3 regions of the Streptomyces sp. NPDC048434 genome follow, and region 3 is predicted to be linked to each of the others. Evidence: riboswitches for the same ligand, from Rfam matches in the RefSeq annotation. Region 3 holds a riboswitch; each other region holds the start of a gene.
What was found. Region 3 has a riboswitch for cyclic di-AMP ahead of ACGFWI_RS30895 (M23 family metallopeptidase). Riboswitches for the same ligand answer to the same signal wherever they lie in the genome.
Positions count from the first base shown of each region.

Region 1: it holds a riboswitch for cyclic di-AMP, as region 3 does, so the genes downstream of both, ACGFWI_RS31030 (M23 family metallopeptidase) here and ACGFWI_RS30895 (M23 family metallopeptidase) in region 3, are expected to answer to the same signal.
Region 2: it holds a riboswitch for cyclic di-AMP, as region 3 does, so the genes downstream of both, ACGFWI_RS36620 (C40 family peptidase) here and ACGFWI_RS30895 (M23 family metallopeptidase) in region 3, are expected to answer to the same signal.

Region 1 covers NZ_JBICXQ010000031.1:27,783-31,017, forward strand. The annotation lists gene ACGFWI_RS31025 (aldo/keto reductase) at 1-346, opposite strand, end outside; gene ACGFWI_RS31030 (M23 family metallopeptidase) at 417-1,535, opposite strand; cyclic di-AMP (ydaO/yuaA leader) riboswitch at 1,547-1,702, opposite strand; gene ACGFWI_RS31035 (DUF2332 family protein) at 1,986-3,155, shown strand; gene ACGFWI_RS31040 (PP2C family protein-serine/threonine phosphatase) at 3,213-3,235, opposite strand, start outside.
Region 2 covers NZ_JBICXQ010000046.1:32,871-36,105, reverse strand. The annotation lists gene ACGFWI_RS36630 (LysR family transcriptional regulator) at 1-437, opposite strand, end outside; gene ACGFWI_RS36625 (LysE family translocator) at 509-1,174, shown strand; gene ACGFWI_RS36620 (C40 family peptidase) at 1,399-1,872, opposite strand; cyclic di-AMP (ydaO/yuaA leader) riboswitch at 1,877-2,076, opposite strand; gene ACGFWI_RS36615 (hypothetical protein) at 2,355-2,663, opposite strand; gene ACGFWI_RS36610 (ATP-dependent Clp protease proteolytic subunit) at 2,669-3,235, opposite strand, start outside.
Region 3 covers NZ_JBICXQ010000030.1:121,004-124,238, forward strand. The annotation lists gene ACGFWI_RS30890 (M16 family metallopeptidase) at 1-1,090, shown strand, start outside; cyclic di-AMP (ydaO/yuaA leader) riboswitch at 1,302-1,457, shown strand; gene ACGFWI_RS30895 (M23 family metallopeptidase) at 1,470-2,249, shown strand; gene ACGFWI_RS30900 (GntR family transcriptional regulator) at 2,512-3,201, shown strand.

The sequences.
Region 1 (3,235 bases), on a different contig from region 3:
TGAGGGACTCGTCGACCGCGGACTTGATGGTGGCGGCGGACAGGCCCTTGTAGTCCGGGTGGGCACCGACCTTGGTGGCGATGACGACATCGGAGCGATTGCCGCGGGAGGACAGCCAGTTGCCGAGGACCGTCTCGGATTCGCCGCCCTTGTTACCGGGGACCCAGGCCGAGTAGACGTCGGCGGTGTCGATGAAGTTGCCACCGCCCGCCACGTAGGCGTCGAGCACGGCGAAGGATTCGGCTTCGTCGGCCGTCCAGCCGAAGACATTGCCGCCGAGGGACAGCGAGGAGACGGAGAGCGAGCCGAGGGGCCGGCGGTTTCGGGGGGTGTGTGTGGCGGTCATGCGTGGTTGCAGCGTTGGGGGGCGGGGAGTTATTCCTCCCACTCCCCCCAACAGCAACCCCGTCAGAAGTTCACACGTTGATGCCGTGGTCGCGCAGCCACGGCATGGGGTCGATCGGGTCGCCGGCGTCGGGGCGCACCTCCAGGTGGAGGTGGGGGCCGGTGACATTGCCGGTGGCGCCGACCCGGCCGATGACATCGCCCGTGGTGACCTTGCCGGAGGTCTTCACCATCGAGGACAGATGGCAGAACCAGAGTTCGGTGCCGTCGTCGAGGGTGAGGACGATGCGGTAGCCGTACGAGCCGGCCCAGCCGGCCTGGGTGATGGTGCCGGAGTGCACTGCCTTGACGGGAGTGCCGGTCGGCGCGGCGAAGTCCTGTCCGGTGTGGTCCGCGGCCCAGCGGTCGCCGGCCTGGCCGAAGCCCGCGGTGAGGGTGAACGAGGAGACCGGGGCGATGAAGTTCTTCGCCAGCTTGGCGAGGCGGGCGGCCTCCGCCTTTTGCCGGGCCGCTTCTTCGGCCTCGCGCTTGGCCTCCATCTCGGCCGCCTTCTTGGCTGCTGCGGCCTTTTCGGCCGACTTCTGGTGAGCGGCGGCTTCGTTCTCGGCCTTCTGGAATGCGGAGTGTTCGGCGGCCTCGCGGGACTCCTGATCGGCTGCGCCCTGCTGCGCGTCGGCCTGCTGGAGGATGCGGCTGCGCAGCGCCTCGGCGGCGCCCGTGTCCGAGTCCGTCCCGGCGGCCCGGGTGAGGGGCCCGGAGACCGCCGCAGCCGCATCGCCCGTGGCGGCGCCCTCGGCCGCGGTGGAGTCCGCGCCCGAGTCGGATATGAGGTCACCGATGCCGGGGAGCGACTTGGCGTCCGGCAGTTTGCCGGCGAGCTCGTCGGCCATCCCGCCGACGTCGGGCATCGAGATCGGCACCGCGGGGCGGCCCTCGGCCGACGCCATTCCGCCGGCACCGACGGCCGCGATGACGCCGACTCCCAGGACCGTGCCGCCGCGGGCGAGTCCGCCGCGCTGCTTGGCCACCCGGTGCTTGCCGCGGACGGAGCGGACGGAATCCTCGGTGGGATTCCATTCCTCCCACGGTCCGTCGTTGATGGTGTCCGCATCACCGGGGCCCGGGAAGGCACCTCGGTCATCGAGGTCGTAGGCGGACGGACCCTCGGGGGCAGGCCTGTTGGACGCCACGGGGGCGCTCTCCTTTCCTTCCTTCTCGCCTACCGGGTTAGCTGACGGGTTCGGAGCAGGAAGGTCTCCTACGGGCGCCCCCTGGCGGAGGGCGTCCGATTCACCCCAAGGAAGTGGTTCCCCGGTTCCCTTGGTGCAGTTCGAGGTGCTGGAGGTGCGTGAAAAGCGCGTGCGGGATTCGGCGTCGGCGCGCGGTGCCGCCTCTTGCGACGGCTGGGACGACCGCGCTGCGTTATCGGACAGTAATAGAGATCGCAGCCGGATTCCAAGCCTTCCCGGGAATTCATCACGGCCCCACAACAGCTTTGGCGTGGACTTTTTCGGCCACCACGGCCACAAAACGGGCGAGTTGGCCGCCCACACCTAAACGATCTCGCGTGGATTGTGTGCCAGTTGTTATGCGGAGGGGTGCCCCTCGGTTACGGAACGTGAGAGCAGTAACGTCGGATCATGGCCGTCAACGTCGGGAACACCGGGAACGTCGAGAGCGCTGCCGCCGGCGCCTGGGAGGTGGCGGAGCGGTACGGGGAATTCTCCTGGCGTCGGGCACGGGGGCGGTCCGCGGCGCACGAGGAGCTGAGCGCGTGGATCAGCCAGGACCAGGAGCTCTGCGATCTGCTGTCGGGGTCGCTGCCGGCCGGCGGCAAACAGCAGCCGGACCTTCTGCTCGCCGCCGTCCGCTATCTCGACGGCCCGCACGCCGAGCTGGGGCCGCGCGGTGAAATGGCGTATGGCCGCTGGCGCGAGTGGACGATCCGGCACTGGGACGAGGTGCGCGCGGTGATCATGCAGCGCTCGCCCCGGACCGATGAGCCGGCCCACTGCGCGACGCTGCTGCCGCTGCTCGCCCGCCTGCCGCAGCCGCTGGCGCTGCTGGAAGTCGGCACGTCGGCGGGGCTGTGTCTGCATCCCGACCGCTATCGCTACCGGTACGAGGACGACGAGGCGGCGGGCGCGGACAGGGGTGCCCTCCCGGGAGACGCCCTCCGGGGCGACACCCTCCGGGCCGAGGCAGGAGCACCGGAGAGCCCCCTCGTGTTGAGGTGCCGTACGGGATGGACGGGCGACGAGCTGCCCGGCCCGATGCCCCGGATCGTCTGGCGGGCCGGTATCGGCCCCGATCCGCTCGACCCGGTTGCCGAACCGGACGATCTGCGCTGGCTGCAGGCGCTCGTATGGCCGGGCGACGAGGAGCGGGCGGCCCAGCTGTCCGCGGCCGTCGAGGCGGTGCGGCCGGCACCGCGGTCGCGGATGGTGCGCGGCGATCTGCTCGACGAGCTGCCCGCGCTCGCCGCCGAGGCGCCGCCCGGGGCGACGCTGGTCATCTTCCACAGCGCCGTGCTGAGCGGCCTCCCGCCCGTCCGCCGCGAGGAGTTCGCGCGTCTCGTACGGTCGCTGCTGCGCGGACGGCCCGGCGGCGGCCACTGGCTCTCCCACGAGCACCACTCCGTCCTGCCCTGGATCACCGCGCCGGCGCATCGCTCACCGCACCCGGACGATGCGCTGATGCTGACCCTCGCCCTGGACGAGCGCCCGGTCGCACTCACCGGTCCGCACGGGGAGAGCCTGCACCGGCTGCCGGGGACGGAAGGCGCCGCGGGAGGCGTGGCAGGGGACTGAGCGGACGCCCGTACGGTCCCGGGCTCCCCGTCCCCCGACGCCCTGCGCGTCCCTCCCCTACGCCCCCATCGGCCGCTGCA
Region 2 (3,235 bases), on a different contig from region 3:
AGCGCCAGATCGACCTCGCCCAGCGCCACCGCCGCGGCCGCCTGCGGCGGTACGTACTCCGTCACGCTCAGCTCGACATCGGGGTGAGCCCGCCGGAACGCGCTGAGTGCGGGCGGCAGCAGATGCGTACCGGCGGTCATGAACGTGCCGACCCGCAGCCGGCCGCCGGACAGCCCTGCCAGCCGGGACAGCTCGTGCCGTGCCTGGTCCAGCTCGTCGAGAACCCGCCGGGCCCGTACGAGCAGCAGCTCACCGGCCGCCGTCAGCCGAGCCCCGCGATGGTGGCGCACCAGCAGGGCCGCCCCGGTCTCCCGCTCCAGTTTGGCGAGCTGCTGGGAGAGCGCGGGAGCGGTGTAGCCCAGCCGGGCGGCGGCCCGGGTGATCGAACCGGCCTCCGCCACCGCTACCAGGGCGGCCAGTCGTGTGGGGTCGTACATAAGAACCTCTTTAGGCTCTCCAAGAACATTGCCAATACCCATTAAAGGCTCTGACCAGCCAAACTGCTCCTATGGACGGACAGCTGATCGCCTTCACCGGAGTCGCCGCCGGCATGGTCGCCATGCCGGGCGCGGACTTCGCGGTCGTGGTGCGCAATGCGCTCGACTCGCGCAGGGCGGGGGTGGCGACCGCCGTCGGAGTCGCGGGCGGGCTGCTGGTGCACACCGCCCTGGCGGTGGCCGGGCTCGCGGCGGTGCTGGTCGCCGTGCCCGCACTCTTCGGTGCCGTCCAACTCCTCGGCGGCGTCTACCTCTTGTACCTCGGTACCCGCGCCCTGACCGCGGCCCTCCGCCGCCCGCCGGGCGCCACGGACCGCACGGCCGGCCCCGCTGCCGGCGCACCGGCCGACGGCCGGCCCGCCGCTCTCCTGGGCACTGTGCAGAGTCTGCGCCAGGGCTTTTTGACCAATGCGCTCAACCCCAAAGCCCCCGTCCTTTTCCTCAGCCTGCTGCCGCAGTTCGTCCCGGCAGGACAGCCCGCGCTGCCCCGTACGCTGCTGCTCGCGACGATGGTCGTCGCCATGGCACTGGTGTGGTTCCCCGCCGTCGCGCTGCTCGTCGACCGGCTGGGCGTCTGGTTGCGCCGCCCCTCGGTGGCCCGCGCCCTGGAAGCCACCACCGGAGCGCTCCTGACGGCCCTGGGAGGCATCCTGCTCGTCGAGGTGGCGCTGGCCTGAGGCGGGGCACGCCACGGGCGCCATGCCGCGGACACCACGGCACGGCACGTGAAGGACACCGCCCCCGCGTCGCGCGGTGCGGGCCGGGGCAGCACCGTGACCGGTCCGTCCGCGGGCGGGAAGCTCCCGCGGACGGACGTGAGCCGGCTGCTCCGTTGCGAAGTCACCCGGCCAAATGGTCCAAACTCACCGGCAATTGACCGAGCGTGAGATGACGTCGCAGGTCAGCCCACGCGCCCGTACCAGACCGAACGGCTCCAGATCCGTTCCAGCCGCACCACGCTCCCGGCCTTGGGGGCGTGCCACATCCGGCCCCGGCCCGCGTAGATACCGACGTGGTAAATGCCGCTGCGCGAATGGAAGAAGACCAGATCGCCGCGGCGGCGCGAGGTGGCCGCGACATGCCGGGTGCGGCTGTACTGCGCGGCGGCGGTGCGTGGCAGGGCCCGGCCGGCGCGCTTGAACGAGTACAGCATCAGCCCCGAACAGTCGAAGGCGTGCGGCCCCTGGGCGCCGTACTGGTAGGGGGCTCCGCTCTTGGAAGCCGCGACCCGCAGCGCGTGGACGGATACGGACGCGGCTTCGGCATTCCCGGCCGCTCCCGGCGCGACGCTGGTCCCGCCGAGCGTGACCAGCGTCAGAGCGGTGACGGTGCCGGCGCGTGCCAGCAGATTCGGCGTATGCATGCGCACGGTCATGCGCAAACCCTTCGTCAGCCGCCTGCGAAGGAAGACCTGTCGGGTTCGGGCAGGCGAAGATGCCCGGCCGTCTGTACGGCTTCACCCCAAGGAGCCCTCGGCCGTGAAGGCCGGGACCCCGTCCTGCTCGGGTCCTCCGCTCCCGCCGGTCCACATCGTCGACCGGACGTCCGGCACGGCGGCGGGATTAGGCGCCCGTCCGGACCGCCCCGTCGCTGTGGCGGGGTCTTGTCGTCGAAGGGATCGTCACGCACCTGGGACCCGAATTCCGAGCTGAAAATGCCGTATGTGAGATGGGTCACAATTGACCCGAATGGTTAGTTTTGTTCCCTCAGGTGCCACGGCGCGGGGTGTTGCACCCCTCGGACCAGGGGCGAAACATCCGAAGTCCCAGGAATTGGGTCTATTCCGCGCAATTCGTCGCCTCCTCACATCGGGCGCGGACGCTACGCCGTATGCGCAGCCTCGGTGCGTGTGTCGGGTCAGAGCTCCTCGGGTGGCGGCACCGTCGCGAGCCCGGCCCGCCGCTCGCCGTCCAGCACCCGCAGTGCCCGGGTCAGCGTCGCGCGGTGCAGTTCGCTCTCGCCCCGGCTGTGCATGAGCGTCAGGGCGTCCCGTAGCCGGGTGGCCTTGCCGACCAGCGCCTGGGCGGCGCGCAGCCCGGTGTAGGTGCCTTCGCAGCGGGTCGGGTTGATCCGGCCGAGCAGGTCGATCACCTCCAGATAGCTGTCGATGAGTTCGCCCTCGGCGCGGGTCAGCGCGGGCAGCGGCGGCGGTTCGGGCGGCAGCATCGGCTTCACCGCGCCACGGGCTGGAGCGCCGACTGCTTGCGGTTGCGGGTGATCCCGTCGATCAGGCCGTACTCCTGGGCGGCGCGGGCGTCGAAGATCTTGTCGCGCTCGATATCGGTGGCGATCCGCTCACGGGGCTGTCCGGTGTGCCGCGCCAGCATCTCCTCCAGCAGGTCGCGGGTGCGCAGCATCTCCTTCGCCTGGATCTGCAGGTCGCTGGCCTGCCCCTGAACGGGCTCGCTGAACGACGGCTGATGGATCAGGATCCGGGCCCCGGGCAGCGCCAGCCGCTTTCCGGGCGCGCCGGCGGCCAGCAGCACCGCGGCGGAGGAGGCGGCCTGCCCCAGGCAGACGGTCTCCACGTCGCACGACACGAAGTGCATCGTGTCGTAAATGGCGGTCATCGCGGTGAAGGAGCCGCCGGGGGAGTTGATGTAGAGCGAGATGTCCTGCTCGGGTGCGGCGTGTTCGAGGTGGATGAACTGCGCCATCACGTCGTTGGCGGAGGTGTCGTCGATCGGGGTGCCCAGGAAGATGATGCGCTCGCTGAGCAGCTTGGAATACGGGTCCAT
Region 3 (3,235 bases):
CCACCCCGGCGTACGGGTCTCCCTCGAGGTGCCGGCGTCGCGGCTGCCGCGTGCGCTCGGCCTGCTCGCCGACGCGCTGCGCGCGCCCGCCTTCCCGGAGAGCGAGGTCGAGCGGCTGGTGCGCAACCGTCTCGACGAGATCCCGCACGAGCTCGCCAACCCGGCCCGGCGTGCCGCGATGGCGCTGTCCAAGGAACTGTTCCCGGCCACGTCCCGTATGTCGCGGCCGCGCCAGGGCACCGAGGAGACCGTCGTACGCATCGACGCCCCGGCCGTCCGTGCCTTCTACGACGCCCACATGCGGCCCGCCACGGCCACCGCCGTCATCGTCGGTGACTTCACCGGGGTCGACCTGGCCGCCGCGCTCGCCGAGACCCTCGGTGTTTGGAGCGGCTCGACGGCCGAGCCGCTGAAGGCCTCCCCGATCGTCGCCGACGACACCGGCCGCGTGGTGATCGTGGACCGCCCCGGTGCCGTCCAGACGCAGCTGCTCATCGGCCGTATCGGTGCCGACCGGCACGACCGGGTGTGGCCCGCGCAGGTCCTCGGCACGTACTGCCTGGGCGGCACCCTCACCTCCCGACTGGACCGCGTACTGCGGGAGGAGAAGGGCTACACCTACGGGGTGCGCGCCTTCGGCCAGGTGCTTCGCTCCACCGCTCCCACGTCCCCCGAGGGGGCCACGGGCGCCGCGCTGCTCGCCATCAGCGGCTCGGTGGACACCGCCTCCACCGTCCCGGCGCTCGACGACCTGTGGAAGGTGCTGCGCACCCTCGCGGCAGAGGGGCTGACGGACGACGAGCGGGATGTCGCCGTACAGAACCTCGTCGGGGTCGCGCCGCTGAAGTACGAGACCGCGGCAGCCGTCGCGGGCACTCTCGCCGATCAGGTGGAGCAGCACCTTCCGGACGATTTCCAGGCGCAGTTGTACGCCCGCCTCGCGGAGACCGGCACGGTCGAGGCGACCGCGGCGGCGGTCAACGCCTTCCCCATGGACCGGCTGGTGACGGTCCTGGTGGGCGATGCGGCACAGATCGCCGAGCCCATCAAGGCGCTGGGCATCGGTGAGGTGACGGTCGTCAGTGGCTAGTCCCGTCATGTGACGGAAGGTCACATATCGACAAAGCGGCTCCCGTGGCGATCGCCCGCCACGGGAGCCGCTGTATGTCCGGTTTATCTCGACCGGCGCCCCGGTTCTTGTGGCATCCCGCACAAAAAAGCAGTTCTGTTTGCCGATTGAAAGTTGCCCCGTTTAGCGTCGGTCCGGCTGTTCGTCACAAGTCCGCCACAACCGTGGCACCGGACAGTCATCGCCGAGTCCCCGTACGGCGCGAGCCAGGGGAGCCGGGGACCCAGTGTCCCTTGGGGTGAATCGGACTCCCCTCCGGAGGAGCCCGTAGGAGACCTTCCTGCTCCGAACCCGTCAGCTAACCCGGTAGGCGAGAAGGAAGGAAAGGACAAGCCAGTACATGGCGTTCATCCGTGCCACCGGGAAGCACCGTCGTGCGAGCCGCCCCGTTCGTACGACCCGCAACATCGCCGGCATAGCCACCCTCGCGGCGGGCGGCGTTGTCGCCTCCGTGGCCTCGCCGGCGCTGGCGGCCACGGACGAAGCCCGCACCCACGACACCGGTCTGCAGCAGGCCGTCGTGCTGGGTGACGAGCTCGCCGGCCGTGTCGCGGCCCAGGCCGACGCGCAGCAGGCCGAAGCGGAGGCCGCGGCGGCGAAGGCGAAGGCCGAGGCCGTGGCCAAGAAGCAGGCCGAAGAGGCCAAGCGGCGCGTCGAGGCCGCTCGCAAGGCCAAGGAGCGCGCCGCCCGCGAGGCGGAGCGCAAGCGCCTCAACACCTTTGTCGCCCCCGTGGCCAACTCCTACGTCTCCACCGCGTACAAGGCCTCCAGTGGACTGTGGTCCTCGGGCAGCCACACCGGCATCGACTTCCATGCCGCCTCCGGCACCACCGTCCACGCCGTCGGCAGTGGCACCGTCGTCGAGGCGGGCTGGGGCGGCTCGTACGGCAACAACATCGTGATCAAGATGAACGACGGTACGTACACCCAATACGGTCACCTGTCGTCGCTCGGTGTCTCGGTCGGCCGGCACGTCACCTCGGGCCAGCAGATCGGCCTCTCCGGCGCCACCGGTAACGCCACCGGCCCGCACCTGCACTTCGAGGCCCGTACCGGCGCCGACTACGGCTCGGACATCGACCCGGTCGCGTACCTGCGCTCGCACGGCGTCAACGTCTGATCTCCCGTCTCGCCCGGCCGCGCGCCTCGCGGTGCCCGCGTCGGCCCGAGCGTCCGCCCGAAGCCCCGGCCCCACGGCCGGGGCTTCGGCGTATCCGGGAGTGGGACGAGTGCACCGGATACGCCGTGTGGCCCGCGACTTCTGGCCAAAAAATATCCATGAATAACCGGAGTCCGTCGGAAAAGCCGTTGCGGTCGAATAGAGTCACGGAAAAGTCGCCGACCGGCGGCGTTTCCAGGGGATTACGGCGGAGGCACGGAAGATGCGAGGCCATATTTCCGCGCATGCGGTGTGCACAGCGATTCGCGACGACATTGTCTCCGGTGCGCTGGCGCCGGGGAGCCGGCTGATCGAAGAGATCCTGGCGGCCCGGTACGGCGTCTCCAGAGTGCCGGTCCGTGAAGCGCTGCGCACGCTGCAGTCCGAAGGGTTCGTCACCACCCGCCACCATGCGGGCGCCTGCGTCGCCCAGCCCACCGAGCAGGAGTCCGCCGATCTCCTCGACGTCCGCGCCCTGTTGGAGCCGCTGGGTGCCGCCCGCGCGGCCGCCCGTCGCAGCCCGGCCCACCTCAAGGTGCTCCGCGGTCTGGTACGGCTCGGCCGCGAGCGGGCCCGTCACGGCAACCCCGCGGATCTGCGCCAACTGGACGGCTGGTTCCACGAGACGCTGGCCCAAGCGGCCGGCAGCCCCAGTCTGACGGCGTTGCTGACCCAGCTGCGGCGCAAGATCGAGTGGATGTACGCCGTGGAACTGCCCGCCCGCGCCGGGGAGTCCTGGGATGAACACGGCGCGGTGCTGGACGCGGTGGCCCGGGGGGATGCGGAGCGGGCCCGCGCCCTGATGGCGGCTCATGTCGAGCGCTCACTCCCGGTGTACCGGCTCCGGCACCCCGCCAAGACGGAGGTGAGGGATCCGAAACCGCCCGTCAACACGGCGCGCGCCCGTCCTTAACAATCGCCCCGTATACAAAGAAGTGCCAAATGGA